Regions from separate parts of the Streptomyces sp. NPDC048258 genome, predicted to be linked through region 2. Evidence: predicted binding sites of a transcription regulator. Region 2 holds the regulator's gene; each other region holds the start of a gene.

Region 1 (9,666 bases), on a different contig from region 2:
GACGGGCTCCGCCTCGCCGAGGTCGGCGGGGTGGCTGCCCTGCCGGGGGATCCAGTCGGCCTCGGCGGTCGCATGGCTGTGCGGCTCCGGCTCGGGCGATGTTTCCCGTACGTCGGCACCTTGCCCGGCGTCGTGCGCCGCGGTCGGGATCCCCGGCTCGGGGTCCGGCACCCCGAAGGCGCCCGCGTCCGCGTCGGGAACGACCCGCGCGAGCAACTGCTCCTCGGGACCGGGCCCGGCCGGGACCTCCGCCGCGGGGGCTGCCGTCGGCGTGGGGACGGTGAAGATCTGCTCGGCGGGCGGCAGCGGGCCGTCCAGCGGATCCGCGGCGACACCTGCGGCCGTGTCCGGCCCGGCCGAGACCGGCTGCGCCTGGTCGGAGGCCGCCGGAGCCTGCGACGCCGCGGCGGCGGCCTCGGGCACGACCCGGGCCAACAGCTCCTCGGCGGGCGCGGCCACGGACTCAGGCCGCGACTCGACGGCCGTGTCCGGCCCGGGCGAGGCCGACTGCGCCAGATCCGCCAGGTCGGAGACCGGGGCCTCGCCCGGCAGGGCGGCTCCGTCCAGGCCGGGCTCCAGGCCCGGCTCCGGCTCCGTGGCAACGGCCGACGGCACGGCGGGGTCCGGCCCAGCGGCCAGGGCCTCGCCCGGCACGAAGGCCTCGACCAGGCCGGGCTCCAAGCCCGGCTCCGTGGCAGCGGCCGCCGACACGGCGGGGTCCGGCGCGGCCAGGGCCTCGCCCGGCACGGAGGCCTCGACCAGGCCGGGCTCCAGGCCCGGCTCCGACTCCGTGGCAACGGCCGCCGGCACGGCGGGGTCCGGCGCGGCCGCCAGGGCCTCGCCCGGCAGGGCGGCCTCGTCCAGGCCGAGCTCCGGCTCGGTCCCCGGCTCCGCCGGTACCGCCTCGCCGCGCGGGCGGCTCGGCAGGGTGTTCTCGTTCGCCTCCGCGATCACGCCCGGCAGGTGCAGCGCGGGCGCGCCCGGCGTGGCCAGGGTGTGCACCGGGGAGGCCGGCGGGGCGGCGGGGAGCAGTGCGGCCGGGACGACCACCAGGGCCTCGGTGCCGCCGTGCCGCGGGGCGCGCAGCTCCGCGGTGACGCCGTGGCGCGCCGCGAGGCGTCCGGCCACGTACAGGCCGAGGCCCAGGCCGTGTTCCGCCTCGGGCTCCTCGTCGTAGGCCTCGGGCGTGGACAGCCGGGCGTTCAGTGCCTCCAGCCGGTCCTCGGTGACCCCGATGCCCTCGTCGACGACGGACAGCACGACGTCGCCGGAGTCCAGCAGCCACCCGGACACCTTGACCTTGGCGTCAGGCGGCGAGAACGTCGTCGCGTTCTCCAGCAGCTCGGCCAGGACGTGCGAGATGTCGTCGGCCGCGTGCCCGGCGACCTGGGTGTGCGAGGGCAGCGCGGCGAGGTCGACGCGCTCGTAGCGCTCGATCTCGCTGACGGCGGCCCGCATGACGTCGACCAGCGGTACCGGCAGCCCCTGGCCGTGGCCGTGTTCCTGACCGGCGAGGACCAGCAGGTTCTCGTTGTGGCGGCGCATCACGGTCGCCAGGTGGTCGAGCTTGAACAGGGTGGCGAGCCGGTCCGGGTCCTGTTCCTTGGACTCCAGCTCCTCGATGACCGTGAGCTGGCGCTCCACCAGGCCCAGGGTCCGCAGCGACAGCGAGACGGAGGTCGTCGACATGATGCGGCGGTGCTCTTCGAGCCCGGCCCGCAGCGTCGTCAGCTCCTCCTCCAGCACCTCGCGGCCCGAGGTCAGCGCCTCGTTGCGGCCGATGATCCGGCGCCGGTCGGCGTCGAGCCCGGCGATCCGGGTGTGCAGGGAGACGGTCTGGTCCCGGACCGCGTTCAGGTGGCGTACGACCTCGGCGAATTCGTCGTTGCGGCCCGTGAACCGGACCGGCTCCACCGAGCCCTCCGGCGTCGCCAGCCGTTCCGCGCCGCGGCGCAGGACGGACAGCGGCCGGGTCAGCGAGCGGGCCACGGCGGTCGAGACGCCCACGGCGATCAGGAACAGCAGGCCCAGCACGGCGATCAGGGTTTCGAGCCGGGTCACGTCGTCGTCTCGCTGGGCGGCGAGCGCGGAGGCGCGCTGTCCGGCGAGGGTGGACTCGACTGACCGCATCCGGTCGATGCGGGCGGTGAGCGCGGAGCCGACGGCGGCCCCGTCGGTCCTGCGGTCGGCGGACGACAGGGTGGGCCGCTCGGTGAGCCGCTTGAGGTAGTCGTCGGCCGCCTTGACCTCGGGTCCGGTGACGGTGGCGGCGAGGGTCTGGCGTACGTCGGGCCGCGCGGCCCGCGCGAAGTCGTCCAGGGCGGCCTGTTCCCGTACACGCGAGCGCTGGGCGGCGGTGGTGAGTTCGTCGACCACGGCCGAGTTGGGGAGCTGCTCGCCGCGGGGGACGGCCAGTGCGGCGAGCAGCAGTCCACGGGTGGCGGAGGCCTGTTCGACCGCCTGGCCCAGCGGGGCCATCGGGCGGGTGGTGGCGAGGGCGGCCACGGCGCGCGGCGGGGTCAGTTCGGCGAGCCGGTCGCCGGGGGCGAGCAGTTCCGCGATGACCCCGGTGTAGGCCTGGTGGGCGGCGAGGGCGCTGCCCTTGCCGTCGACGGCCTCGGCGCGGACGGCCTGGACGCGGGCGATGGCGAGGGCCGTCGGCTCGTCGGCGTCGGCCTGGACCTCGGCGAGCTGCCGGTCGGTGCGGGCCGTACGTTCCTGGACGGGGCCCTTGGCCCCGCCGGGGCGGCCCTTGGCGGCGTACTCGACGACGGCGTCGCGCTCGTCTCCGAGGAGGTGCGCGAGGGTGAGGTTCTGCCGGGTCTGCTCCGCGAGGGTGACCAGGCGCTGGGAGTCGCCCAGTTCCCTCGTGGCGGAGACGACGGCTGGGCTGCCTGCCGCGAGGACGGTGAGGCCGGCGACGGCCACGCCTACGACCAGCCTGCGGCGCACGCGGACGCGGCGTCCTGCGGGGGCCGGGCCGTCGGTGGCGGTGCCGTTCTTCCGAGACCGCTTCTTCTGCACCGGTGCTCGCAATCCTGTACGTGTGCTCTTGCTCGTCTACTCGTGTGGCCGAGGTAACGGCCGGTCAACAAGTAAACGCGCCCCGCCCCCTCGTACCGCCTCAGACCTTTGCAGTGTGATGGGAAGAGAGCCGCACATCACCCACCCGGCCACTCGAACGAGTGAACATCACGGATGAGTTGGCGACCAACTCGGACACCCGGTGTCAGGGCGTGTCCGCGGACAGGCGGTTGAAAGATCCACGCGGGCTTTGGCAGGATGCCCGCCCACATCCCCGGGGGTCCCGGCCGGGCCGTCGGACGCCCCGCGGGCCGCCCTCGCCCACGCCCCCCGCATTGGTACGGACCTACCGCGCTCCGGATCCCCGCGCCCGGCAGAATGACCGCATGCGCATCGACCTCGCCTCCGCCCCCGGCAGCCCGGAACGCCCCAATGAGGACTGGGTGTCGGCCGCGATCCCCGCTTCGGGCGGCGGCGTCCTGGTGGCTCTGGACGGGGTCACCCCGCCGCGCGGCGACGACGGGTGCGTGCACGGAGTGCCGTGGTTCGCGGCCCGGCTCGGCGGCCGATTGACCGAACTGTCCGGATCGCGGCGGGACATGCCGCTGGACCGGATCCTGGCGGAGGCCGTCCGCTCCACGGCCGAGGCGCACCGGGACACCTGTGACCTTTCTCACGTCCGCACACCGCAGGCGACGGTGGTCGTCGTCCGCTGGGACGAGGCGTACGTGGAGCACCTCGTGCTCTCGGACTCCGTACTGCTCCTGCAGGCGCCCGGCGGTGAGGTGACGGCCGTGCTCGACGACCGGCTGGACCGGATCCCGCGGGAGATGCTGCGGTCGCACGAGACGGCGGACACGCTGCGGAACGCGGAGGGCGGCTTCTTCACGGCGGCCGCGGACCCGGCGGTGGCGGCCCGGGCGGTCACGGGGCGCACCCCGCGCGGACGGGTCCGGGCGGTGGCCGCCCTCACGGACGGGGCGAGCCGGTGGACGGACACGTTCGGGGAGGGCGACTGGGGGCAGTGCCTGGCGGTGCTGCGGAAGGAGGGTGCGGAGGGACTGATCGGCCGGGTCCGCGCCATCGAGTCCGACCCGGCGCGCCCGTCGGCCCGGTACAAGCGGCACGACGACGCGTCGGCGGTCTACGCGGAGTTGTAGCGGCCGCTCCGGGGACGGGCCTACTCCGCGCCCGCGTTCAGCTGGTTGAGCAGCCGGGCCAGTTCCGCCACCTCGCCGCGGTCCCAGTCGGCGAGCTTGCGCATGTACTGCTCGCGCCGTGCGTCCCGTACCCGCAGGAACCGCTCGCGGCCCTCGTCGGTGAGGCCGACCAGGAAGGCCCGGCCGTCGGCGGGGTCCGGCTCGCGGGCGACCAGGCCCAGCACCTCCAGGGCCCGCAACTGGCGGCTCATGGTGGCCTTGCCGACGCCGAAGTACGCGGCGAGCTCGGTGGCCCGCTGCCGGCCGGCCGCCTCCAGGCGGGTGAGGAGCCCGTACGCGGCGGGCTCCAGCTCGGGGTGCAGCTCACGGGCCATCTCGCCGGAGGAGGCGCGGGCGCGCCGGAGGAAGACGGACAGCTCCCGCTCCAGGGCAAGGAACTCCTGGTCTTCGCTCCCGTGCACGTCCCGCTCCTTCGATGGTGTGTGGGCCGCCAGTATTTCGCAGCGGGCGCGCCGACGGCCCGGGGCCCCGCCGTGGGGGTCCCCCCGGACGGAGTTGGGGGAGGGGACCCGGGCGCCGTGTCGGCCCGCTACGCGGCGGTGGTGAAGGGCACTTCCGCCTGGGCCTGCGCCTGCGCCAGGGCGAGCTCCAGGACTTGGCGCACATCCGTCACCGGGTGCACCTCCAGCCCCTCCAGCACCTCGGCCGGGACGTCGTCCAGGTCGGCCTCGTTGCGCTTGGGGATGATGACGGTGGTCAGCCCGGCCCGGTGCGCGGCGAGCAGCTTCTGCTTGACGCCGCCGATCGGCAGGACCCGCCCGGTCAGCGAGACCTCGCCGGTCATGGCCACGTCCGTGCGCACCTGGCGTCCGGAGAGCAGCGAGGCGAGCGCCGTCGTCATGGTGATGCCCGCGCTCGGGCCGTCCTTGGGCACCGCGCCCGCCGGGAAGTGGATGTGCACGCCCCGGTCCTTCAGGTCGGCCACCGGGAGTTCCAGTTCGGCGCCGTGCGAGCGCAGGAAGCTGAGCGCGATCTGCGCCGACTCCTTCATGACGTCGCCGAGCTGCCCGGTGAGGGTCAGGCCGGCCGCACCCGTCTCGGGATCGGCCAGCGAGGCCTCCACGAACAGCACGTCGCCGCCCGCGCCGGTCACCGCGAGGCCGGTCGCCACACCGGGGACCGCGGTACGCCGTTCCGCCGGGTCCTGGGCGGACTCCGGCACGTGGTGCGGGCGTCCGATCAGGCCGCGCAGGTCGTCGGCGCCGATGCTGAAGGGCAGCTCGCGCTCGCCCAGTTCGTGCTGCGAGGCCACCTTGCGCAGCAGCCGCGCGATGGACCGCTCCAGGGTGCGCACGCCCGCTTCGCGGGTGTACTCGCCGGCGAGCTTCCTGAGCGCCTCCTCCTCCAGGACCACCTCGTCGGCGCCGAGGCCGGTCCGCTCCAGCTGGCGGGGCAGCAGGTGGTCGCGGGCGATGACGACCTTCTCGTCCTCGGTGTACCCGTCGAGGCGGACCAGCTCCATGCGGTCGGCCAGGGCCTCCGGGATGGCCTCCAGGACGTTGGCGGTGGCCAGGAACACCACGTCGCTGAGGTCGAGCTCGACCTCCAGGTAGTGGTCCCGGAAGGTGTGGTTCTGCGCCGGGTCCAGGACTTCCAGCAGGGCGGCGGCCGGGTCCCCGCGGAAGTCGGAGCCCACCTTGTCGATCTCGTCGAGCAGGACGACCGGGTTCATCGAGCCGGCCTCCTTGATGGCCCGGACGATACGGCCCGGCAGGGCGCCGACGTAGGTCCGGCGGTGTCCTCGCACCTCGGCCTCGTCGCGTACGCCGCCGAGCGCGACGCGGACGAACTTGCGGCCCATGGCGTGGGCCACGGACTCGCCCAGGGAGGTCTTGCCGACGCCGGGCGGCCCGACGAGGGCCAGCACGGCCCCGCCGCGGCGGCCGCCGATCACGCCCATGCCGCGCTCGGTGCGCCGCTTGCGCACGGCGAGGTATTCGGTGATGCGGTCCTTCACGTCGCTCAGCCCGGCGTGTTCGGCGTCGAGGACGGCCCGCGCGCCCTGGATGTCGTACCGGTCCTCGGTCCGCTCGTTCCAGGGCAGCTCCAGGACGGTGTCCAGCCAGGTGCGGATCCAGGAGCCCTCCGGGCTCTGGTCGCTGGCCCGCTCCAGCTTGTCGACCTCCTTGAGCGCGGCCTCGCGGACCTTCTCGGGGAGGTCGGCGGCCTCGACGCGGCTGCGGTAGTCGTCGGACTCCTCGCCCTCCTTCTCCCCGTTCAGCTCGCGCAGCTCCTTGCGGACCGCCTCCAGCTGCCGGCGCAGCAGGAACTCGCGCTGCTGCTTGTCGACGCCGTCCTGCACGTCCTTGGCGATGGACTCGGCGACGTCCTGCTCGGCGAGGTGGTCGCTGAGTGCCTTGACGGCGAGCTTGAGCCGGGCGACGGGGTCGGCGGTCTCCAGCAGTTCGACCTTCTGCTCGACCGTCAGGAACGGCGAGTACCCGGAGTTGTCGGCGAGGGCCGACACCCCTTCGATCTGCTGGACCCGGTCGACGACCTGCCAGGCCCCGCGCTTCTTGAGCCAGCTGGTCGCGAGCGCCTTGTACTCCTTGACGAGCTCGGTGACCGCACCCGGCAGCGGGTCCGGCACGTGCTCGTCGACGGTTTCGCCCTCGACCCAGAGCGCGGCCCCGGGCCCGGTCGTCCCGGCGCCGATGCGGACCCGCCCGCGGCCGCGGATGAGCGCGCCGGGGTCCCCGTCGGAGAGCCGCCCCACCTGTTCGACGGTCCCGAGCACACCGGTGCCCGCGTACTTCCCGTCGATCCGCGGCACGAGCAGCACTCGGGGCTTCCCGCTGCCCGCCGCCGCCTGGGCCGCCTCGACGGCCCCGCGCACCTCGGCGTCGGACAGGTCCAGCGGAACGACCATCCCAGGCAGCACGACCTCGTCGTCGAGCGGCAGCACGGGCAGAGTGAGCGTTGCGGACGTCGAAGCCATGATCTTCCCTCCGGCAGTGAAGTTGAGCTATGCCGACTCAATGCATGTGCGCCGCCGGTTGTTCCCCAACCTCCGTTCGCCTGGGGCGAACACCCCCGGATGAACGCCGCCCCGCCGCCGGACGGACGCCCTGGGGTGCGCGGGTCAGGCCGTCGGCTTAGCGTCGCCGTGCGAAGCCTTCGGGCCCGAGACCATACGAGGCGCTGATGACCGATCACCCGCACATCGCCCTCTTCCACCGCACCATGGCCGCCTTCGCCGCGGGCGACATGGATGCACTGGCGGAGCTCTTCCATCCCGACGTGCTGTGGCACGTCGGCGGCAGCAACGTGCTGGCGGGAGACCACCGGGGGCGCGATGCGACGTTCGCGCTGTTCGGCCGGGAGTTCCAGCTGACGGGCGGTACCTACCGTCCGCAGATCCACGACGTGCTCGCCGACGACGACCACACGGTCGCGCTGCTCCACGTCACGGCGACACGTGATGGCAGGACGCTCGACTTGGACTACGCCCTCGTCCTCCACATCCGGGACGGGAGGATCACCGAGGGCTGGGTGCTGACCACCGACCCGCGCGCATACTACGAGTTCTGGTCGTAGGGCCCTGGCTCTTCGACTCCGTCAGCTCCGCGCGGAGACGCGGACGTCGCCCGAGGTGGTCTTCGCCGAGAGGTGGGCGGGAGCCGAGGGGTCCGCGGGGAGCGAGATGTCGCGGGCGCCGGACGTGGTGGTGACCGCGAGCCGGTAGGGGGCCCGGGGAACCCGCAGGGTGACGTCGCCCGAGCCGGTTTCGGCGAGCACCGAGGACGGGGCCTGTGCGAAGTCCAGCCGGGTGTCGCCCGAGTCGGAGCGGATCTCGGCGGTGGGGCCGGCCAGGCCGGAGGCGGTGATCGCGCCCGAGGAGGTACGGGCCTTCAGCGGGCCCGCGATGCGCTCGGCCCGGACCGCGCCGGAGTCGGCCCTCAGCTCGGCCGCCGCCACGCCCGTCACCGTGATGCGGCCGCTGCTGCTCTCCAGCTTGACCGTGGCGGAGGCCGGGACCTCCAGGCGGTAGTCGATGGAGCAGGTGGTGGCGCAGCCGTCGGAGAAGGTGAGCACGCCCGAGGTGACCTGCTGTCCGGGCGTCGGAGCGGTGTCGCCGCGGTAGTGGACGGTTCGGCGGACCGTGACTCCGGGGCCGGATCCGGGGGTGACCTCGATCGAGCCGGACCGGGCGTCCGTGACCTCCACCGCGGAGACGGCCTCGGTGACCGTGGCGTCGGCGGTCGCCGTCTTCCGCGGGCCGTCCCCGAAGGAGCAGCCCGCCAGGAGGAGTCCGGCCCCGAGGGCGACGACTGCGGTGCGGGCGGGGCCAGGTGACACGGCGTAAGAGGTCATGGTCACGAGTCTCGGGCGGGAAGCGCCCGCGGCCGATGGGGCCGGTCCCCGGACCGGTGGTGGGGTTTACCCCCGGTGCGGAACCCGGCCGCCCGCGACCGCCCCCGGCCGCCCGCCCTCAGCCCGTGACCACCGGCCGCTGGTCCGAGGGGATGCCCCACTCGCTCCAGGAGCCGTCGTACACGGCCAGGTCCCGGTAGCCGGCGAGGGTGGCGCCGAGGGCCAGGACGCAGGCCGTCACCCCCGATCCGCAGCTGAAGTAGAGACGCTCCCGGTCGCCGGTCAGCGCGTCGATGGCCGCGCGGAGTTCCTCCGCCGGGCGCATCAGCCCGTCGGGGCGCTGGAGTTCGGCGAAGGGCAGGTTGATCGCGCCCGGCATGTGGCCGCCGCGCAGGCCCGGGCGGGGTTCGGGGGCGGTGCCGGCGAAGCGCTCGCGGGTGCGGGCGTCGAGGACGGCCGCCGCCGGGTCGGCCAGGGCCGCGGCGACGGTGGCGCCGTCGACCAGCAGCCCGGTTCGGGGGCGGGCGGTGAAGGAGCCGCGCGGGCCCTCGTACGCCGGGCCGGTGGCCTCCACGGGCAGGCCGGCGGCCGTCCAGGCGGGCAGTCCCCCGTCGAGCACGGCGGCCCGGTCGAAGCCCATGGCGCGCAGCATCCACCAGGCGCGGGCGCTGGAGTAGACGCCGGCGCCGTCGTAGACGACCACGGTGGAGGTGTCGTCGACGCCGAGGGCCCGCATCGCCTCGGCGAACCGGGCGGCGCCCGGCATGGTGTGCGGGGCGGGGGCGTCGTGGTCGGACAGCTCCCCGTCGAGGTCGAAGGGGCGGGCGCCCGGAATCCGGTGGGCGGCGCCGCGGTGGGCGCCGACGGAGGCGTCGAAGAGCACCAGCCCGGGCGCGGCGAGCCGCTCCGCGAGCCAGCCCGCGCCGACCAGCGGTCCGGGGTTCTCGGAATCGGCCCCTCGGGACGTGGAGTTCTGGGACGTGGGCATACGGCGCCTCCTGTGTGAACCGGGTCGCCCCATCCTCGCAACCGGCCCGGCGCGAGTACGTGTCCGAGCCTGATCAGGGCTCAGGGCTCACGGCCCAGGGCTCACGGCTCACGGCTCACG
Region 2 (9,666 bases):
GCACGGCCTCGGTCAGCTGGCCGCCCTCCTCGTAGCCGATGTAGCCGGGCGGGGCTCCGACGAGGCGGGCCACGCTGTGCTTCTCGCCGTACTCGGACATGTCGATGCGGACCATCGCCCGCTCGTCGTCGAACAGGAAGTCCGCGAGCGCCTTGGCCAGCTCGGTCTTGCCGACGCCCGTCGGGCCCAGGAAGAGGAAGGAGCCGGTCGGGCGGTCCGGGTCGGCGATGCCCGCGCGGGTGCGGCGTACGGCGTCGGAGACGGCCCTGACGGCCTCCTGCTGGCCGATCAGGCGGCGGCCCAGCTCGTCCTCCATCCGGAGCAGCTTCTGGGTCTCGCCCTCCAGCAGGCGGCCCGCCGGGATGCCGGTCCAGGCGCCGACCACGTCCGCGATGTCGTCCGGGCCGACCTCGTCCTTGACCATGGTGTCCCGGGCCACCTCGGCCTCGGCCTCGGTGGCCTCCGCCAGCTCGCGCTCCAGGGCCGGGATCTCCCCGTAGAGCAGCTTGGAGGCGGTGTCGAAGTCCCCGTCGCGCTGGGCCCGCTCGGCCTGGCCGCGCAGGTCGTCCAGGCGCTCCTTGAGCTCGCCGACGCGGTTGAGGGACTGCTTCTCCTTCTCCCAGCGCGCGGTCAGGCCGCGCAGCTCCTCCTCCTTGTCCGCGAGGTCCTTGCGGATCTTGTCGAGGCGCTCGCGCGAGGCCGGGTCGGACTCGTTCTTCAGCGCCAGCTCCTCCATCCGCAGCCGGTCCACCGCGCGCTGGAGCTCGTCGATCTCCAGGGGTGAGGAGTCGATCTCCATGCGCAGCCGGGACGCGGCCTCGTCGACGAGGTCGATGGCCTTGTCGGGGAGGAAGCGGGAGGTGATGTACCGGTCGGAGAGGGTCGCGGCCGCGACGAGCGCGCTGTCGTTGATGACGACCTTGTGGTGGGCCTCGTAGCGGCCCTTGAGCCCGCGCAGGATCGCGATCGTGTCCTCGACGGACGGCTCTGCGACCAGCACCTGCTGGAAGCGGCGCTCCAGCGCCGGGTCCTTCTCGATGCGCTCGCGGTACTCGTCGAGGGTGGTCGCGCCGACCATGCGCAGCTCGCCGCGGGCCAGCATGGGCTTGAGCATGTTGCCCGCGTCCATGGCGGAGTCGCCGCCGGCGCCCGCGCCGACGACCGTGTGCAGCTCGTCGATGAAGGTGATGATCTGGCCGTCGCTCGCCTTGATCTCGGCGAGGACGGTCTTCAGCCGCTCCTCGAACTCGCCGCGGTACTTGGCGCCCGCGACCATGGCTCCGAGGTCCAGGGCGACGAGCCGCTTGTTCTTCAGGGACTCGGGGACGTCGCCCTTGACGATGCGCTGGGCCAGGCCCTCGACGACGGCCGTCTTGCCGACGCCGGGCTCGCCGATGAGCACCGGGTTGTTCTTCGTACGGCGCGAGAGCACCTGGACGACGCGGCGGATCTCGTGGTCGCGGCCGATGACCGGGTCGAGCTTGCCCTCGCGGGCAGCCGCCGTGAAGTCGGTGCCGAACTTCTCCAGCGCCTTGTACTGACCCTCGGGGTCGGGGGTGGTCACCCGCCGCCCTCCTCGCGCGTTCTCGAAGGCGTCCAGCAGCTTCTTCGCGCTCGCCCCCTGGGTGGACAGGATCTCACCGGCCGCGCCGCCCTTGGCGGCGATGGCGATGAGCAGGTGTTCGGTGGAGAGGTAGTCGTCGCCGAGCTTGCCCGCCTGAGCGTCGGCCTCGGCGAGTACGGCGAGCAGGTCGCGGGTGGGCTGCGGGGGCGCGACGGTGGAGCCGGTGACGCTGGGCAGGGCGGCCAGCAGCCGCTCCGCGCCGCCGCGTACGGCGGCCTGGTCGACGTCCGAGGCCGCGAGGAGGTCGGTGATGTTCTCGTTGTCCTCGCCGGCGAGGAGCGCCAGCAGCAGGTGCGCGGGGGTCAGATCGGCATGGCCTTCCTTGACGGCCCTGCTGGTGGCCGCGTTCAGCGCGTCTCGGCTCTTGTTGGTCAGCTCGGCGTCCACGGTGCGGTTTCTCCTCTCCGGAAGGGGTGGCGGCCCCCTGACTGATCTGACATGAACAACCTACGCAAAGTTGAGTCTATTCCACTCAAGGCAGGAGTCGTACCCTTCGGGCCATGTCCCATGACGTACTCAACCCGACGCCCGAGTACCTCGCCTTCTGGCGGGAACGGCACGTCTGCACCCTGACCACACCGCGCCCCGACGGCACGCCCCACGTGGTGCCGGTGGGCGTGACGTACGACCCGGAGGCCGGCCTGGCCCGGGTGATCAGCAACAAGCACAGCAGGAAGGTCCGCAACATCCTGGCGGCCCAGGCCGTGCAGCCGGGCGGGGCGCGGGTCGCGGTGTGCCAGATGGAAGGACGCCGCTGGGCCACCCTGGAGGGGCGCGCGGTGATCCGTACGGACGAGGCGTCGGTCGCCGACGCGGTGGCGCGCTACGCGGAGCGCTACGGGCGGACGCCCTCGCCCAATCCCGACCGGGTGGTCATGGAGATCACGCTGGACCGGGCCATGGGCCGCGCCTGAATCGTTGAATTCTCATCCGGTCCCGCATCTTGTCCGGTCAGCGACTGGACGCGGACATCACAACGGCGCCATCGTGGTCAGGTCCACGATGGCGCCGTTGTGTGGGGGTAGCGCCTGAGCGATCTGCAACGACGGGGGAATCGCGTCAGGCACTGCGGGGGGTGGCGGTGGTGATATCGGGTTCGAAGAGCTGGTGATCGCGCTGATCAAGATTGACGAAGACCATTCCGTAGCGCACCTCGCAGCGGACGGGCTGCGGCGCGCCCCGCGGGCGGCGCAGGCACCGGTAGGCACGTACGTCCTCGTCCTCCTCGCGCACGACGACGATCGGTTGGCCGAACAGGGTGACCATCAGCGAGTCCCCGGGGTACGGGATCGCCGTGGCCAGGTCGATGAACTGCCATCCCGAGCGGTAAGCGGAGGCCATTTCGCGGCGGAAGCCGCGGTCGTCGGGGGTCATGCGTCCGAAGACTTCCCACCCACAAGCGGCTTGGGTGCGGGGCCCCAGCCACTGTCGGCCACGACCTTGCCCCAACCACTGTCGCTCTCACCGGTGGTGACACCGGCCCCCCAACCGCTGTCGGCGGGCGCGCCGCCCCAGCTGGTCTGCGCGAGCGAGATTCCACCGACAGCAGCGGCCGTAGAGAGAGCAATGGCAGCCACCGAGCGAAGCAATTTCTTGTACATGGTCGACGTTGTCCTCACTTGATGGATTCCTCTCCCCCGCATCTCAGACGATGACTTATCGAGCCACGCCATTGCCACCGTGGCGATGCATCATGTTCCTGTACATGCAGGACCCTGGGGGTGGGAGATTTGCCGATTATGCGGATGAACCAGACACATCCCCACGCGGTGACGGACCTGTGCGACCTCGGGGCCGAGTTGTACGCGAGCGCGCTCAGCTCCGGCCGCATAGCCCGCGAAGAGGTCGAGCAGACGCCCTGCCTGCTGGAATTCGCCCTGCTGCACCCTGATCCAGACGACGACAACTGGCTTCGTCCGGTTCCACCTTCGGTGGCTCTCGCACAGCGGCTGCACCCGCTGGAACGGGAGATCCTGCAACGCCGGCGCTCCTCCATCGAGCTCACCGAAGCGTTTGAGCCATTCATGGCCATCAGCGCGCTGACTCCCGCCCCCACGCATGCGATCACCGTGCTGGAGGGATTCAACAGGATCAACGCGGCCCTCAATGTGGCCACCGCCGAGTGCCAGGCGGAAATGCTCACCATCCAGCCGGGCGGCGGGCGTTCCGAGAACATTCTGAACCAGGCGATAGAGCGGGACCAGCCGCTCATCCGGCGCGGCGTCAGCATGCGCACCCTCTACCAGCACACGGTGCGGCACAGCCGCGGCACGATGGCCTACGTCGACCGGATGGCCAGTGGCAAGGTCGAGATCCGGACGCTGGAGGAGCTGGTCGAGCGGCTCATCATCTGCGACGAATCGGTCGCCTTCATCCCCGCGAGCGACGACCAGCAGATCGCCCTGGAGCTGCGGCACCCGGCGCTCGTCCGCTACCTGGCCCGGGTCTTCGAGCAGCTGTGGCGCCGGGCCACCCCGCTCAACGAGCAGATTCCGTACGATCCGACACCCTCGGGGATCTCGGGCGTGCAGCGCTCCATCGCCCAGCTCCTCGTCGAGGGGCACGTGGACGAGGCCATCGCGCGCCGCCTGGGCATGAACGTACGGACCTGCCGCGCGCACATCGCCAAGCTGGCCACCGCGCTGGGCAGCGGCAGCCGGGCCCAACTCGGCTTCCTCATCGCCCAGTCGGGGATCCTGGGCCAGGTCTCGGGGCCCGCGCGGGATCCGCAGCTCTGATCCCGCACGGGTACGCGAAAGGCCCCGCCCGGCAAGCCGGACGGGGCCTTCTCGTCGACGCCGTCAGTCCATCGGGCGCTTGGGACGCCACACGACCAGGGCGTTGCCCGGCACCGGCGGCTGGTACTTGACCAGGTCGCGCCGGTAGGAGGCATGCACCTGGGCCTCGCGGGCCTGGAGCGTGGCCGCGGCACCGTCCACCGCGGCGGAGAGCTCGGCCACGCGCTGCTGGAGCGCGGCGACCTGGTTCTCCAGCTCGATGATCCGCTTGATGCCCGCCAGGTTGATGCCCTCGTCCTGGGACAGCGCCTGCACCGTGCGGAGCAGCTCGATGTCACGGGCCGAGTACCGCCGGCCGCGCCCAGCCGTACGGTCCGGGGAGACCAGGCCGAGACGGTCGTACTGGCGCAGGGTCTGCGGATGCAGACCCGAGAGCTGGGCGGCCACCGAGATCACGTAGACCGGGGTCTCGTCGGTGAGCTGGTAGCCCCCACCCAATCGGGAGGACTGTCGTCGGCGGCCGTCCATGTCATGCTCCCTTCGCGGACTCGAACAGCGCGGAGCGCAGGTCCTGCGACCCCATCGCCTCGCGGTACATCTCCAGCGCCTCGCGGGCCTTGTCCGACAGCTCGGTCGGGACCGCGACCTCCACCGTCACCAGCAGGTCGCCGCGGGTGCCGTCCTTGCGGACCGCTCCCTTGCCGCGGGCCCGCATCGTGCGGCCGTTCGGGGTGCCCGGCGGCAGCTTCAGCGTCACCGAGGGGCCGTTCAGGGTCGGGACCTTGATGTCGGCGCCCAGCGCCGCCTCCGCGAACGTCACCGGGACGGTCACCGTCAGGTTGTCGTCCTTGCGGCCGAACACCGGGTGGGAGTCGACGTGCACGACGACGTAGAGGTCACCGCCCGGACCGCCGCGCTCGCCCGGCGCACCCTTGCCGCGCAGCCGGATCCGCTGGCCGTCGGAGACGCCCGCCGGGATCCGGACCTGCATGGTGCGCGAGCTGCGGGCGCGCCCGCTGCCCTTGCAGACGTCGCACGGGGTCTCGGCGATCAGGCCGCGGCCCTTGCAGTCCGCGCAGGGGTCGGTCAGCGAGAAACCGCCGCCGCTGCCCCGCGAGACCTGGCCGGTGCCGACACAGGTCGGGCACACCCTGGGGGTGCCGTTCTTGTCGCCGGTGCCCGAACAGGCCTTGCAGGGGGCCTGGGAGGACATCCGGAGCGGGACCGTGGCCCCGTCCACCGCCTCCGTGAAGGAGAGGGTGACCTCCGACTCGATGTCCTGGCCGCGGCGCGGCTGGGTACGGGTCCCCGCACCCGGCCCGGCGCCGCGGTTGAACAGGCCGCCGAAGACGTCGCCCAGGCCGCCGCCGAAGCCGCCCGCGCCGCCGGCACCCGGCTGGGTGCCGCCGAACAGGTCGCCGAGGTCGAAGTTGAACGAGCCGCCGGCCCCGCCCGGCCCGGGGCGGAAGCCACCGTTGCCGAACAGGGCGCGCGCCTCGTCGTACTCCTTGCGCTTCTTCGCGTCGCCGAGGATGTCGTTCGCCTCGGAGATCTCCTTGAAGCGCTCCTCGGCGGAGGCGTCGCCCTTGTTGGCGTCCGGGTGGAACTCGCGTGCGAGCTTCCGGTACGCCTTCTTGATCTCGGCCTCGGTGGCGTCCTTCGGGACACCGAGGACCTTGTAGTAGTCCTTCTCGACGAAGTCCTTCGTGCTCATCCCCGGTGTCCCTCCTCTCGTGCCTCTACTGGTTCAACATCAGCCCTTGTCGGGGGCATCCGTGTCCTTGTCCGACGGCGTGTCGGCCTCGGCCGACTCGGACTTGGGGGCCGCGCCCGGCTGGGGCTCGGCCACCGCGACCCGCGCGGGGCGGATCGTACGCTCGCCGATCCGGTACCCCGGCTGCAGGATCGCCACGCAGGTCGTCTCGGTGACGTCCGGCGCGTACGAGTGCATCAGGGCCTCGTGGATCGTCGGGTCGAAGGGCTCGCCCTCCTTGCCGAACTGCTGCAGACCCATCTTGGCGGCGACCGTCTCCAGCGATTCGGCCACCGACTTGAAGCCGCCGACCAGCTCGCCATGCTCCCGCGCCCGGCCGATGTCGTCCAGGGTCGGGAGCAGTTCGCTCAGGAGGGACGCGACCGCGATCTCCTTGACGGTGATCCGGTCCCGCTCCACCCGGCGGCGGTAGTTCTGGTACTCCGCCTGGAGCCGCTGGAGGTCCGTGGTGCGCTCACCGAGCGCCGTACGGGCCTGGTCCAGCTGCGCCAGCAGGGCAACATCCGGTGCGGAATCCCCGGCCGGGGCCGCCGCCTCCTCCGTGGCGGAGTCGGCGGCCTTCGGCTCGTCGGGCGTGCCGTCGACGGGGACGTCGGGCTTCTCCTCGAAGCCCGGGGTCTCCTCCGACATCAGGCAGCGCCGCCCTTCGGCTTCTCGTCGTCGACGATCTCGGCGTCGACGACGTCGTCGTCGGCCTTCGCCTGGCCCGCGTCACCGGCATCGGCGCCGGCGGCGCCCTGCGCGGCCTGGGCGTCGGCGTAGATGGCCTGGCCGAGCTTCTGGCTGACCGCGGCGAGCTTCTCGGTCGCGGTACGGATCTCGGTGGTGTCCTCGCCCTTGAGCTTCTCCTTCAGCTCGGCGACGGCGGCCTCGACCTCGGTCTTGACCTCGGCCGGGACCTTGTCCTCGTTGTCCTTGACGAACTTCTCCGTCTGGTAGACGAGCTGCTCGCCCTGGTTGCGGGACTCGGCCGCCTCCTTGCGACGCAGGTCCTCGTCCGCGTACTGCTCCGCCTCCTGGCGCATGCGGTCGACCTCGTCCTTGCCGAGCGAGGAGCCGCCGGTGACGGTCATCTTCTGCTCCTTGCCCGTGCCGAGGTCCTTGGCCGTGACGTGCATGATGCCGTTCGCGTCGATGTCGAAGGAGACCTCGATCTGCGGGACGCCACGCGGGGCCGGCGGCAGGCCGGTCAGCTCGAACATGCCGAGCTTCTTGTTGTACGCCGCGATCTCGCGCTCGCCCTGGTAGACCTGGATCTGCACGGACGGCTGGTTGTCCTCGGCCGTCGTGAAGATCTCCGACCGCTTGGTCGGGATGGTCGTGTTGCGCTCGATCAGCTTGGTCATGATGCCGCCCTTGGTCTCGATACCCAGGGACAGCGGGGTCACGTCGAGGAGCAGGACGTCCTTGACCTCACCCTTGAGCACACCGGCCTGAAGCGTCGCGCCGATGGCGACGACCTCGTCCGGGTTGACGCCCTTGTTGGCGTCCTGACCGCCGGTGAGCTCCTTGACGAGCTCGGCGACGGCCGGCATGCGGGTGGAGCCGCCGACCAGTACCACGTGGTCGATCTCGGACAGGTTGATGCCCGCGTCCTTGATGACGTTGTGGAACGGGGTCTTGCAGCGGTCGAGCAGGTCCGCGGTCAGCTGCTGGAACTGCGAGCGCGTGAGCTTCTCGTCCAGGTGCAGCGGGCCCTCGGCGGAGGCCGTGATGTAGGGCAGGTTGATCGAGGTCTCCGTGGAGGAGGACAGCTCGATCTTCGCCTTCTCGGCGGCCTCGCGCAGACGCTGGAGCGCCATCTTGTCCTTGGACAGGTCGACGCCGTGGCCGTTGGCGAACTGCTTCACGAGGTAGTCGACGACGCGCTGGTCCCAGTCGTCGCCACCGAGGTGGTTGTCACCGTTGGTGGCCTTGACCTCGACGACACCGTCGCCGATCTCCAGGAGCGACACGTCGAAGGTGCCGCCACCGAGGTCGAAGACGAGAATGGTCTGGTCGTCCTTGTCGAGACCGTAGGCCAGGGCGGCGGCGGTCGGCTCGTTGACGATGCGCAGGACGTTGAGGCCCGCGATCTCACCGGCCTCCTTCGTCGCCTGACGCTCGGAGTCGTTGAAGTAGGCCGGGACGGTGATGACCGCGTCCGTGACCTTCTCACCGAGGTACGCCTCGGCGTCGCGCTTCAGCTTCTGCAGGATGAAGGCGCTCATCTGCTGCGGGTTGAAGTCCTTGCCATCCAGGTTGATCTTCCAGTCAGTGCCCATGTGGCGCTTGACGGAGCGGATGGTCCGGTCCACGTTCGTGACCGCCTGGCGCTTGGCCACCTCGCCGACGAGGACCTCGCCGTTCTTGGCGAAGGCGACGACGGACGGCGTGGTCCTGGCGCCCTCGGCGTTGGTGATGACGGTGGGCTCGCCGCCTTCCAGAACGCTGACGACGGAGTTAGTGGTGCCCAGGTCGATGCCGACCGCACGTGCCATTTTGATTTCCTCCAGCTGACTTGAGTGGAACAGACTCAACCATGCCGTACGGCTGCGCGCGCGTCAACAGAGCTGAGTCACATCGACTCAACCTTTAGGTGCCCTTACGCGCAACCCAGCCAGCCCCGCCGGCGCCTGAGGCGCGGGGCGCGGGGCGGAGCCGGGCCTTTCAGCCCCGCCGGCGTTTGAGGCGCGGGGTCTGGGGCGGAGCCTCGGACTTTCAGCCCCGCCGGCGTTTGAGGCGCGGGGCGCGGGGCGGAGCCCCGATCCTTCAGCCCCGCCGGCGTTTGAGGCGCGGGGCGCGGGGCGGAGCCCCGGCGGCGGCGCCGCACCCGAACGGGTCACCGCCGCCGCGCGGCACCCGGGCACCGCCGGAGGCATGCGGCACGGTGCTGGCATGCCTCTGCTGCTGCCCCTCCCCGCCCGGCCAGGGCTCCGGCCGGCCAGGCCATCGGCCAAGCGGGTGGTCGACCTCATCGGGGCGGTGACCCTGCTCCTCCCGCTCGGCCTGCCGCTGCTGCTGGCGACAGGGCTGCTCTACGTGGCCCAGGGCGGCCGGGCCTTCGTACGGGAACCGGCGGCCGGCCTGGCCGGAAGGCCGTTTCGCACCTGGCGGCTGCGCACCGACGACACCGGCCGCCTCGGCGCGGCCCTGGAGCGCTGCGCACTCGACTCGGCGCCCCAGCTGCTCAACGTGCTGCGCGGCGAGATGTCCCTGGTCGGGCCGCGTCCGGAGCCCCGTACCGACCGCCCCGACCGGCTCCTCGTACGCCCCGGAGTGACCGGCCTCTGGCAGGTGAGCGCACGCTCCGACCTGCCCTGGGAGGAGATGGCGCTGCTCGACCGGCACTATGTGGAGAACCACTGGCTGGGGATGGACCTGGCGATCCTGGCGCAGACCCCGAGGGCGGCCTACCGTCATAGGCAAGCCTGAGCGACACAGATCACCGCGCGCTCAGCTACATTGCGGCGTCGGGAGTGGGTAACCTCATGCCTTGACTCAATAAGTTACCGCTTAGTAAGTGCCGCCCGAGGAGCCCTCCCATGCAA
Region 3 (9,666 bases), on a different contig from region 2:
GGGCGAAGGGCCAGGGAATGCAGTTCGGGCCCAAGGGGGCCGAGCTGCCCCTCGGCAACCTGCGGCTCGACCTGAGCGCCTCGGTGGACACCGCCGAGGGCGCCCCCGTCTCGGCCGGCGCCTCGGTGTCCGGCTTCGTCCAGCTCGCCCCCAAGGTGGAGTTCTCGTACGACGGCAGCTCGGGCGGCGGCTTCGGTCCGAAGTCCGCCTTCCTCGGAATGAGCGGTGACTGGTCCTCGCAGTGGGAGCTCAAGGGCCGCGCCGCGGCCAGCAGCGGCGCGCCCAAGCGGATCCCGTTCGCCAAGCTGTACAGCGCCCCGGTCATCCAGGTGGGCCCGGTGCCCGTCGTCGTCAACCTGAGCCTGACCTGCTACGTCCAGGTGGAGGCCGACGGCCGCGTGACCCTCGACGTGCAGCAGGACGTCAAGGGTGACTTCCGTGTCGGCGGCAGCTACGCGTCGGGCAAGGGCTGGAGCCCGGTCAGCACCTCGGCCGTGCAGAGCTCGCCGGTCAAGGCGACCGTCACCGCCGCCGGGCGCGTCAAGGGCGCTCTCGGAGCCGAAGCCTCCGTCGGCCTCTACGGCGCCGTCGGCGTCAGCGCGGACTTCGCGCCGTACGTGCGCGGCGAGGCCGATGCCAAGGCGACCGGGTCCACCGACGGCAAGACCTCGGTGTCCGGCTCCTGGGCCTTGTACGGCGGCTTCGACTTGAGCGGACAACTGCACCTCCAGCTGTCCTTGTTCGGTACGCCGGTCATCGAGCACCGCATCCCGCTGGGCACCCTCAACCGGGAGTGGGCACTCGCGAGCGGCCAGACCGCGCGGTAGACAGCCACAGCCACAGCCACAGCCCGGCAGCGTCGCCCGTACGCGGCCGGGCTGTGGTTTCCCTGGGGCCAAACGGCCCAGAGACACCGCTGTGACCGGCCGCCCCCGGCGCCCGCGCCTATCGTGGGAGCAGCAGATCTCAACGATCTCGCGCGCGGGCAGGTGGATCGTGAACGAACCCGAAACCGACTACCAGGCGGTCTTCCACGCCCTCCCCGGGGCGGTCGCGCTGCTGACCCCCGACCTGGTGTACCAGGATGCCAACGAGGCGTTCCTGTCCATGTCCGGGCGGCCCCGCGAGCAGGTCATCGGCCGTTATCTGTTCGACGTCTTCCCCGAGAACCCGGATGATCCCGCCTCGAGCGGCATGCGCAACCTGCAGGCCTCCCTGCAGCGGGTCGCGGCCACCGGGGAACGCGACACCATGGCCCTCCAGCGTTACGACGTGGAGTACCCCGACCGGCCAGGGGTGTGGGAGGAGCGGTACTGGAGTCCGGTCAACGTCCCCGTCCTCGCCCCCGACGGTACCGTGGCACTGCTCCTGAACCGCGTGGAAGAGGTCACCGAGCTCATCAGAGCCCGCGGCTCCCGCGGCGGCGGTCCCCGCAGCGACGGGGGCCGCGCCCAGGTTTTCGAAGCCGAGCTCTACACCCGCGCCCGGGAACTCCAGGAGGTCAACGAGCGCCTGCGCCAGGCCCACGCCCGCGAACGCGAAGTGGCCCTCCACCTCCAGGAGGCGATGCTGCCCGCGCCCCGCCCGCTCGGCCACCATCAGGCCGCCGTGCGCTACCGGCCCGCCACCGGATCCCTGAACGTGTGCGGCGACTGGTACGACATCGTCGACCTGCCCGAGGCCGCCCGTACCGCCATCGCCGTGGGCGACGTCGTGGGCCACGGACTACGCGCGGCCGGCGTCATGGGACAGCTCCGCAGCGCACTGTCGGCCGCCTCCCGCGTCGCCGACGGCCCCGCCCGGGCACTCGAAGTGCTCGGCCTGTACGCCCGCTTCGTCGACGGCGCCGAATCCACCACCGTCGTGTCCGTCTTCATCGACTGGAACAGCCGCACTCTCACCTACAGCAGCGCCGGCCACCCCCCGCCCGCGCTCTGCCACCCCGACGGCACCGTCACCTTCCTCGACCAGGCCACCGACCCGCCACTCGGCGCCCGCCCCGAACACGCTCCCCGTCCCCAAACGGACACCGCGTTCACCGAGGGCTCCGTCCTCGTCCTCTACACCGACGGACTCATCGAACGCCGCCGCGAAGACATCGACACCGGCATGCAGAGGCTCGCGGGCTCCCTCGCACGGCACCGGGCCGCCGACCCCGACACCCTCGCCGACGGCCTGCTGGCCGACCTCATCCCGCCCGCCGGGATCACCGACGACACCGCGCTGGTCGTCCTGCGCCTGTGACCTCGACCAGGGCTGACAGTGCTGCCGGGTCGTCTCCGCGGGACGGGATCGTCCGTACGGGTGAGTCGGTCACCGAGATCGACTCGGGGTCAGCTGTCGGGCTCCGCGGCCGAGATCGCCGCGAGAGCGGAACCCGGATCCTGTTCGACCGCGAGATCACCGAGGGTGACGACGCCGACCAGCTCCCCGTCCTCGGTCGCCACGGGCAGACGCCGCAGCGCATGCCGACGCATGAGATCGACGGCGTGGTCGACGTCGTCGCCGGGCCGGACGGTGACCAGCTCGGTGCTGCAGACGGAGTGCACGGTGGTTTCCCCGGGATCCCTGTTCTCGGCCACGCCGCGGATGACGAGGTCCCGGTCGGTCAGGATGCCGCGCAGACGGCCCTCGTCCACCACGAGCACGTCCCCGATGCCGGCGTCTCGCATGAGGCGTGCGGCTTCCGCCAGCGACGTCAGTTTTTCGACGGCCACCGGCCGCTCGGTCATCACCTCGTGGACCTGTCGGGTCATGGCTCCTCCTGCCGCTGGAAGCCGTTCCTGCTGGTCGGCTGCCCCCGCCCCCCGGTGGTACACCGGTCCCTGGCCGCTGCCGTGCCGCCGATGATCATCAGCTGCCGAGAATCGCGGGCGGCTCGAACTGCTGCGGCTGGGTGTGTGCGGTGGCGCCGAGCAGCGGGGCGTGCTGCCGCTCGGGCCGGTGACCGGCCGCGTCCGTGATCTCCTGGCGCGGCGTGTGGTCCGGTCCGGGCGCCGCGGGGATGAGCCTGCGGGCAAGGAGGCGGCCGACCCAGTGGCGGCCACAGGCCGGGCAGGGAGAGGCTCCGGAGGGGGTGTACGGGGAGGGCACGGCGATGCCGTCGCGCGAGAAGTACTCCCAGACGCCGCCCTGATCATCCGTGTACTGCTGGACGTCGTAGTCGATGCTCCACTCGTACCAGCACCGGCCGCAGGTGAATTCCACTCGCTCCAATGCAAGTCCCGTGATCATTTGTTCTCGCCCCCTCTCGGATTTCCAACGCTTTTCCATCGCGATCGCGACAGTTCGCGTCGCCCTATGTGATCGATATGCCGCCGTAGCGGATGCCGGATGCCTCGACAGCATTCGGAGCGCTTTTATGGCAGCGTACGACGTCGAACACGACATGGGCAGTCGCGGCCGGCCGGCCATCCGCTCGTGTGCGTCGAGTGCGCATGCGGATGCGGTCGATGACTCGGCCGGCGCGACGTGTGCCCGGAGCCGCTCGCGTATCGCGTCAGGGCCCGCCGAAGGAAAGCAGCTTCGCCCCGTCGGGCGGCGTGTGCCTTTCCATGGCGGTGCGGAAGGCGCTCATGCAGGGAACGCAATAGCGTTCCGCCGCTCCCTCGGACAGGAGCGCGGTGACGGTCTGGTCCGGAGCCAGGGTGTAGCCGCACAGGGTGCCGGTTGCCGGGTCCTTGGCTATGACGTGCCAGAGCATTTCGGATCGGCCGGGAGTGGACTCGGCGCGCATCTCGTACATGGGCGTGCCTTTCTGCCGGTGCGGCCGGTCGAGACGCCGGCCCGATATCCATGAGAGTGCCCCTGGGCCAAAGAGGCCAACGGACATAGGCCAACAGGAGGAAAGAGGGGCGCGGCAGGTTTGACTCCCGAATTGAGTCAGGTCTTGTCAACTTTATTGAGGAGCGCTATAGAGGAGGGGTCGGTTCGCCGTGTTCAGCCACCGACTGTTCCACGGTGAGACGCTGGATACCGGTACCGGGCGCTGAGAGGAGCGGACGATGGTACGAGCAGTGGGGATCGACCTGGGCACGACCAACTCCGTCGTCGCGGTGTTGGAAGGCGGAGAGCCCACGGTCATCGCGAACACCGAAGGAAACCGGACGACCCCTTCCGTGGTCGCCTTCGGCAAGGGCGGAGAGGTCCTGGTCGGGGAGGTGGCCAAGCGGCAGGCGGTCACCAACGTCGACCGCACCGCGCGGTCGGTGAAGCGCCACGTCGGGGAGTCGGACTGGCGCTTCCCGGAAGCCGGCGACATCGACGGCAAGCGGTACACGGCCCAGGAGATCTCGGCGCGGGTCCTGCAGAAGCTGAAGCGGGACGCCGAGGCGTATCTCGGTGAGGACGTGACCGACGCGGTGATCACCGTTCCCGCGTATTTCAACGACTCCCAGCGCACCGCGACGAAGGAGGCCGGTGAGATCGCGGGGCTGAAGGTGCTGCGGATCATCAACGAGCCGACCGCGGCCGCCCTGGCGTACGGGCTGGACAAGGGCAACGACCAGACGATCCTCGTCTTCGACCTCGGCGGCGGCACCTTCGACGTGTCGCTCCTGGAGATCGGCGAAGGACTGGTGGAGGTCAAGGCCACCAACGGTGACACCCACCTCGGTGGCGACGACTGGGACCAGCGCGTCGTCGACCACCTCGTGAAGCAGTTCCAGAACGGCTACGGCATCGACCTGTCCAAGGACAAGATGGCGCTCCAGCGTCTGCGCGAGGCCGCCGAGAGAGCGAAGATCGAGCTGTCCTCCGCCACGGAGACCTCGATCAACCTGCCCTACATCTCCGCCTCCGCCGAGGGCCCGCTGCACCTGGACGAGAAGCTCACGCGCACCCGGTTCGAGCAGCTGACCGCGGACCTGCTGGAGCGCTGCAAGGGGCCCTTCCACGACGCGATCAAGGACGCGAAGATCAAGCTCTCGGACATCGACCACGTCATCCTCGTGGGCGGCTCGACCCGCATGCCCGCCGTGACGGAGCTGGTCAGGGAGCTGACGGGCAAGGATCCGCACAAGGGCGTGAACCCGGACGAGGTCGTCGCCATGGGCGCGACGCTCCAGGCCGGTGTGCTCAAGGGTGAGGTCAAGGACGTCCTGCTCCTCGACGTGACCCCGCTGTCCCTGGGTATCGAGACCAAGGGCGGCATCATGACCAAGCTGATCGAGCGCAACACGACCATCCCGACCAAGCGGTCGGAGATCTTCACGACGGCCGAGGACAACCAGCCGTCCGTGCAGATCCAGGTCTACCAGGGCGAGCGCGAGATCGCGGCGTACAACAAGAAGCTCGGCATGTTCGAGCTGACCGGCCTGCCGCCGGCCCCGCGTGGCGTCCCGCAGATCGAGGTCTCCTTCGACATCGACGCGAACGGCATCATGCACGTCACGGCCAAGGACCTCGGCACGGGCAAGGAGCAGAAGATGACCGTCACCGGCGGCTCCTCGCTGCCGAAGGACGACATCCAGCGGATGGTCCGCGAGGCCGAGCAGCACGCTGAGGAGGACCGCCGCCGCAAGGAGGCCGCCGAGACCCGTAACAGCGCCGAACAGCTCGTCTACCAGACCGAGCGGCTCCTGCACGATAACGAGGTCAAGATCCCGGCCGACCTCAAGACCGAGGTGGAGGGCGCCGTCGCCGAGCTGAAGGAGAAGCTGAAGGGCGAGGACACCACCGCCATCCGGGCGGCGACCGAAAAGGCGGCCACGGCCGCGCAGAAGATCGGTACCGCACTCTACGCCGACGCCCAAGGGGCCGCCGCGGGCGGTGGCGGGCCGGCATCCGGCGCCGGGACGTCCAGCGCTGATGAGGAAGTCGTCGACGCGGAGATCGTCGACGACGAGAGTCCGAAGGGAGGCACGGGATGAGCCACCCGACACGTTCCGGCGGGCCGCGAAAGCAGCCACCGCTCATCGTGGTCCGGGACGAGCGGCGCATCGACCCCGCCACCCGCCGGCTCGGGCCACCGGAGGGCCCTCCGGAGCGGGAGGAGACGAAGGCGCGGGCCGGCGAGCCCGGAGTTCCCGGCGCACCGGACACGGACGGGTCGCCCACCGCACCCCAGGCGCGGCTCGCCGAGCGCACCGCCGACCTGCAGCGACTGAAGGCGGAGTACGACAACTACCGCAAGCGGGTGCGGCGGGACCGCCTCGCGATACGGGAGATCGCCGTCGCCAACGTCCTGGCCGGGCTGCTCCCCGTGCTGGACGCGATCGACCAGGCTCGCGAGTACGGCGACCCCGACCCCGGCCTGCGGGCGGTCGCCGCCCTGCTGGAAACCCGGCTCGCCGCCCTCGGCCTGCAGGAAATCGGGACCCCGGGAGAACCGTTCGACCCCACCCGCCACGAAGCGGTCACACACGAGCTGTCCGACGAGGTCGACCGTCCGACCTGCACCACCGTGCTACGCCCCGGCTACCGCGTCGGACAGCACCTCCTGCGCCCGGCCCAGGTCGCGGTCAGCGAACCACCCGAACGGGCGCGCACCGCCGCTTCCGAATGACCGGCGCGATCCGAGGGCAGGGGCCACCACAGGAGGACTGCTGTGGAGTGGTTCACCGATGACACGTACTGGCTGGGCAGGCTGGTCTTCCAGCGTGGCCTGGCAGCCCTGTACTTCGTCGCCTTCCTGAGCTCCGCCAACCAGTTCCGGGCGCTCATCGGCGCACGGGGGATGCTCCCGGTGCCGCGTTTCGTGGCGGCCGTGCCCTTCCGTCACTCGCCCAGCATCTTCCACTTCCATTACTCCGACCGGTTCTTCGCGGTCGTCGCGTGGACGGGTGCGGCGCTGTCCGCCGCCCTGGTGGCGGGCGCGGCCGACCGTGTGCCGTTGTGGGCGTCGATGCTCCTGTGGGCACTCCTGTGGGCGCTGTACCTGTCGATCGTCAATGTCGGCCAGACCTGGTACGCCTTCATGTGGGAGTCACTGCTGCTGGAAGCGGGCTTCCTGGCGATCTTCCTGGGCAACGCCCGGACGGCGCCCCCGGTGCTGGTGCTGTGGATGCTGCGCTGGCTGCTGTTCCGGCTGGAATTCGGCGCCGGGCTGATCAAACTGCGCGGCGACCCGTGCTGGCGCGACCTGACCTGCCTGTACTACCACCACGAGACCCAGCCGATGCCGGGCCCCCTCAGCTGGCTCTTCCACCACCTGCCCGGGCCGCTGCACCGGGTGGAGACCGCCGCGAACCACTTCGCCCAGCTCGCCGCCCCCCTGGCCCTGTTCGCGCCGCAGCCCGTCGCGAGCGTGGCCGCCGGGGTCATCGTCGTCACGCAACTGTGGCTCGTGGCGTCCGGCAACTTCGCCTGGCTCAACTGGCTGGCCCTGCTGCTCGCGCTCACCGCCATCGACGGTGGGCGGGCCGCCGACGTCCTGCCGCTGCCCCAGGCTCCGGCGCCGGCCGCCCCGCCCGCCTGGTACCAGGGCACCGTGCTGGCGGTCACCGTGGTCGTGGCCGTGCTCAGCTACTGGCCGGTCCGCAACCTGCTCTCCCGGCACCAGGTGATGAACGCGTCCTTCAACCCGCTTCACCTGGTCAACACCTACGGCGCTTTCGGCAGCGTCGGCCGGGTCCGCCACGAAGTGGTGATCGAAGGCACCGACGAGCGGGAGATCACCGAGGACACGGTGTGGAAGGAGTACCGCTTCAAGGGCAAACCCGGCGACGTACGCCGCATCCCAGCGCAGGTCGCCCCGTACCACCTGCGCCTGGACTGGCTGCTGTGGTTCGCCGCCATCTCACCCTCCTACGCGGCTCCCTGGTTCGGGGCGTTCGTCGCAAGGCTCCTGGACAACGACCCGGCCACCCTCAAGCTCCTGCGCGGCAACCCCTTCCCCACCTCCCCACCCGCCTGCATCCGCGCACGCCTCTACCGCTACAGGTTCACCGACCGGCGCGAACTCCTCCGCAACCGGACGTGGTGGCACCGCACGCTCGCGGGCGAATTCCTCCCGGCGGTCACGAAGGCACCATGACGCCCCACCGAAGGTCCGAAGGGAGCCCGAGGGGCGGTTCCACCTACCGCCGGTCGGCTTACACGTCGCTGCGGACGGGCCGATCCGTTTCTACGCTGGCTGAATGAGCATCAGATCCTCTCGGCGCAGAACCGGCTCCGGCGCGGCAGCTCTCGCCATCGGTGCGTCGGTCCTCCTCGCACCGACGGCCGTGGGCGTCCCGCGAGCCGATCCGCTGCCGCCACGACCCCCCTCGTCCGTCAGCGCATCGCTGCTGCACCGCTCCGGGACCCACGTGCGGGCGCGGCAGGGAGCGCCCGAGCTGCCGGACGATGTCTCCGCCCTGTCGTGGCTGGTGGCCGATGTGCGCTCGGGTGAGGTGCTCGCGGCCCACGACGCACACCGCCGGCTGCCTCCGGCCAGCACCCTCAAGACCCTCTTCGCCCTCACCACGCTCCCGCACCTGCCCGGCTCAAGCCGGCACACGGTCACCGAGGCCGAGCTGGACGAGGTGGCGGACGGGAGCAGTGTGGTGGGTGTTTCCGCAGATCACACCTACCGGGCGGCGGACCTGTGGCGGGGCGTCTTCCTCAGCTCGGGCAACGACGCCGTGCACGTGCTGGCCGAGATGAACGGCGGCTGGGAAGCCACGGCGGCCCAGATGCAAGCCAAGGCGCGCGTCCTGGGCGCACGGGACACCACCGTCGTCTCCCCGGACGGCTACGACGCGGAGGGCCAGGTCTCCTCCGCCTACGACCTCGCCGTCTTCGGACGTACGGGCCTTGCGGACCCTGCCTTCGCCGCGTACGCGGCGACCGCCGACGCCCGCTTTCCCGGCGGCACCCACAGCGACGGCAGTCCCACCTGGACGTACGGCATCGAGAACACCAACCGGCTGGTGACCGGTGAAGACGGGGTGGGGCGGTACCCGGGGATCGTCGGTGTCAAGAACGGCTACACGTCCCGGGCGGGCTACACGCTGATCGCGGCCGCCCGGCGTGGCGGCCGCACCCTCCTGGTGACCGTGATGAACCCTCAGCGGGGCGGCGGGAACGCGGTGTACGAGGAAGCCTGGTCCCTGCTGGACTGGGGGTTCGCCGCGGCCGGACACGTGGATCCGGTCGGATCACTGCTCCCGCCGGCGTCATCCAGGACGCCACGCGTCGCGGCCGCTCGCGCCACCGCTCCCGACCGCCCCCGGACGAGTACCCACGCGGCCTACGCCGTGTCGGCCGTCGTCCTCGTCGCGGCAGGCCTCGCCGGGACGGCCATCCTGCGCAGCCGCCGGAGCAGACGCCCGGACGAACCTCAGGCACGCCTGCCCTGAAGGGGGTGGCCGCCTGGACGACCGGGGCACGGCCGGTTCGAGGAGTCAGGCCGCGTCCGCTTCCCGGTGCATGCCCCTGCACAGGGCCCAGACGACGAAAAGGTTGACCGCGATCAGGACCAAGGCCCACAAGGGGTAGTACGGCAACCACAGGAAGTTGGCGATCGCGCCCAGCCCCGCAACGGCGACACCGAAGAAGCGCGCCCACAGTGCTCCGCTGATCACGGCGCAGCCGGCGACGACGAGGAGGATGCCCAGGATGAGGTGAACCCAGCCCCAGCCCGCCAGGCTGAACTCGAACACGTAGTGGCGCGTCGCGAGGAACAGGTCGTCCTTGGCGATGGCCGCGATCCCTTCGAAGATCGCCATCGCGCCACCGAAGATC

The links. Region 2 encodes HspR, which represses chaperone genes until heat shock. Its sites were predicted from a motif close to TTGAGNNNNNNNNNCTCAA; they were not measured.
Region 1: lon (endopeptidase La) is a predicted target of HspR. The motif match lies at 7,205-7,223, and genes of this name have one in related genera.
Region 3: dnaK (molecular chaperone DnaK) is a predicted target of HspR. The motif match lies at 3,878-3,896, and genes of this name have one in related genera.

Annotation. Positions count from the first base shown of each region.
Region 1 is NZ_JBICZH010000002.1:262,662-272,327, reverse strand. It holds gene ACGFYQ_RS05415 (nitrate- and nitrite sensing domain-containing protein) at 1-3,024, opposite strand, end outside; gene ACGFYQ_RS05410 (hypothetical protein) at 3,411-4,184, shown strand; gene ACGFYQ_RS05405 (MarR family winged helix-turn-helix transcriptional regulator) at 4,205-4,681, opposite strand; gene lon (endopeptidase La) at 4,774-7,182, opposite strand; gene ACGFYQ_RS05395 (nuclear transport factor 2 family protein) at 7,389-7,781, shown strand; gene ACGFYQ_RS05390 (DUF4097 domain-containing protein) at 7,803-8,558, opposite strand; gene ACGFYQ_RS05385 (sulfurtransferase) at 8,677-9,546, opposite strand.
Region 2 is NZ_JBICZH010000007.1:93,262-102,927, reverse strand. It holds gene clpB (ATP-dependent chaperone ClpB) at 1-2,011, opposite strand, end outside; gene ACGFYQ_RS18135 (pyridoxamine 5'-phosphate oxidase family protein) at 2,125-2,538, shown strand; gene ACGFYQ_RS18130 ((2Fe-2S)-binding protein) at 2,684-2,998, opposite strand; gene ACGFYQ_RS18125 (helix-turn-helix transcriptional regulator) at 3,370-4,362, shown strand; gene ACGFYQ_RS18120 (heat shock protein transcriptional repressor HspR) at 4,426-4,890, opposite strand; gene dnaJ (molecular chaperone DnaJ) at 4,892-6,076, opposite strand; gene grpE (nucleotide exchange factor GrpE) at 6,116-6,766, opposite strand; gene dnaK (molecular chaperone DnaK) at 6,766-8,616, opposite strand; gene ACGFYQ_RS18100 (sugar transferase) at 9,014-9,550, shown strand; gene ACGFYQ_RS18095 ((Fe-S)-binding protein) at 9,661-9,666, shown strand, end outside.
Region 3 is NZ_JBICZH010000024.1:103,443-113,108, reverse strand. It holds gene ACGFYQ_RS36100 (hypothetical protein) at 1-827, shown strand, start outside; gene ACGFYQ_RS36095 (PP2C family protein-serine/threonine phosphatase) at 997-2,244, shown strand; gene ACGFYQ_RS36090 (CBS domain-containing protein) at 2,334-2,756, opposite strand; gene ACGFYQ_RS36085 (hypothetical protein) at 2,854-3,207, opposite strand; gene ACGFYQ_RS36080 (hypothetical protein) at 3,500-3,745, opposite strand; gene dnaK (molecular chaperone DnaK) at 4,005-5,870, shown strand; gene grpE (nucleotide exchange factor GrpE) at 5,867-6,505, shown strand; gene ACGFYQ_RS36065 (lipase maturation factor family protein) at 6,548-7,975, shown strand; gene ACGFYQ_RS36060 (D-alanyl-D-alanine carboxypeptidase family protein) at 8,079-9,281, shown strand; gene ACGFYQ_RS36055 (hypothetical protein) at 9,327-9,666, opposite strand, start outside.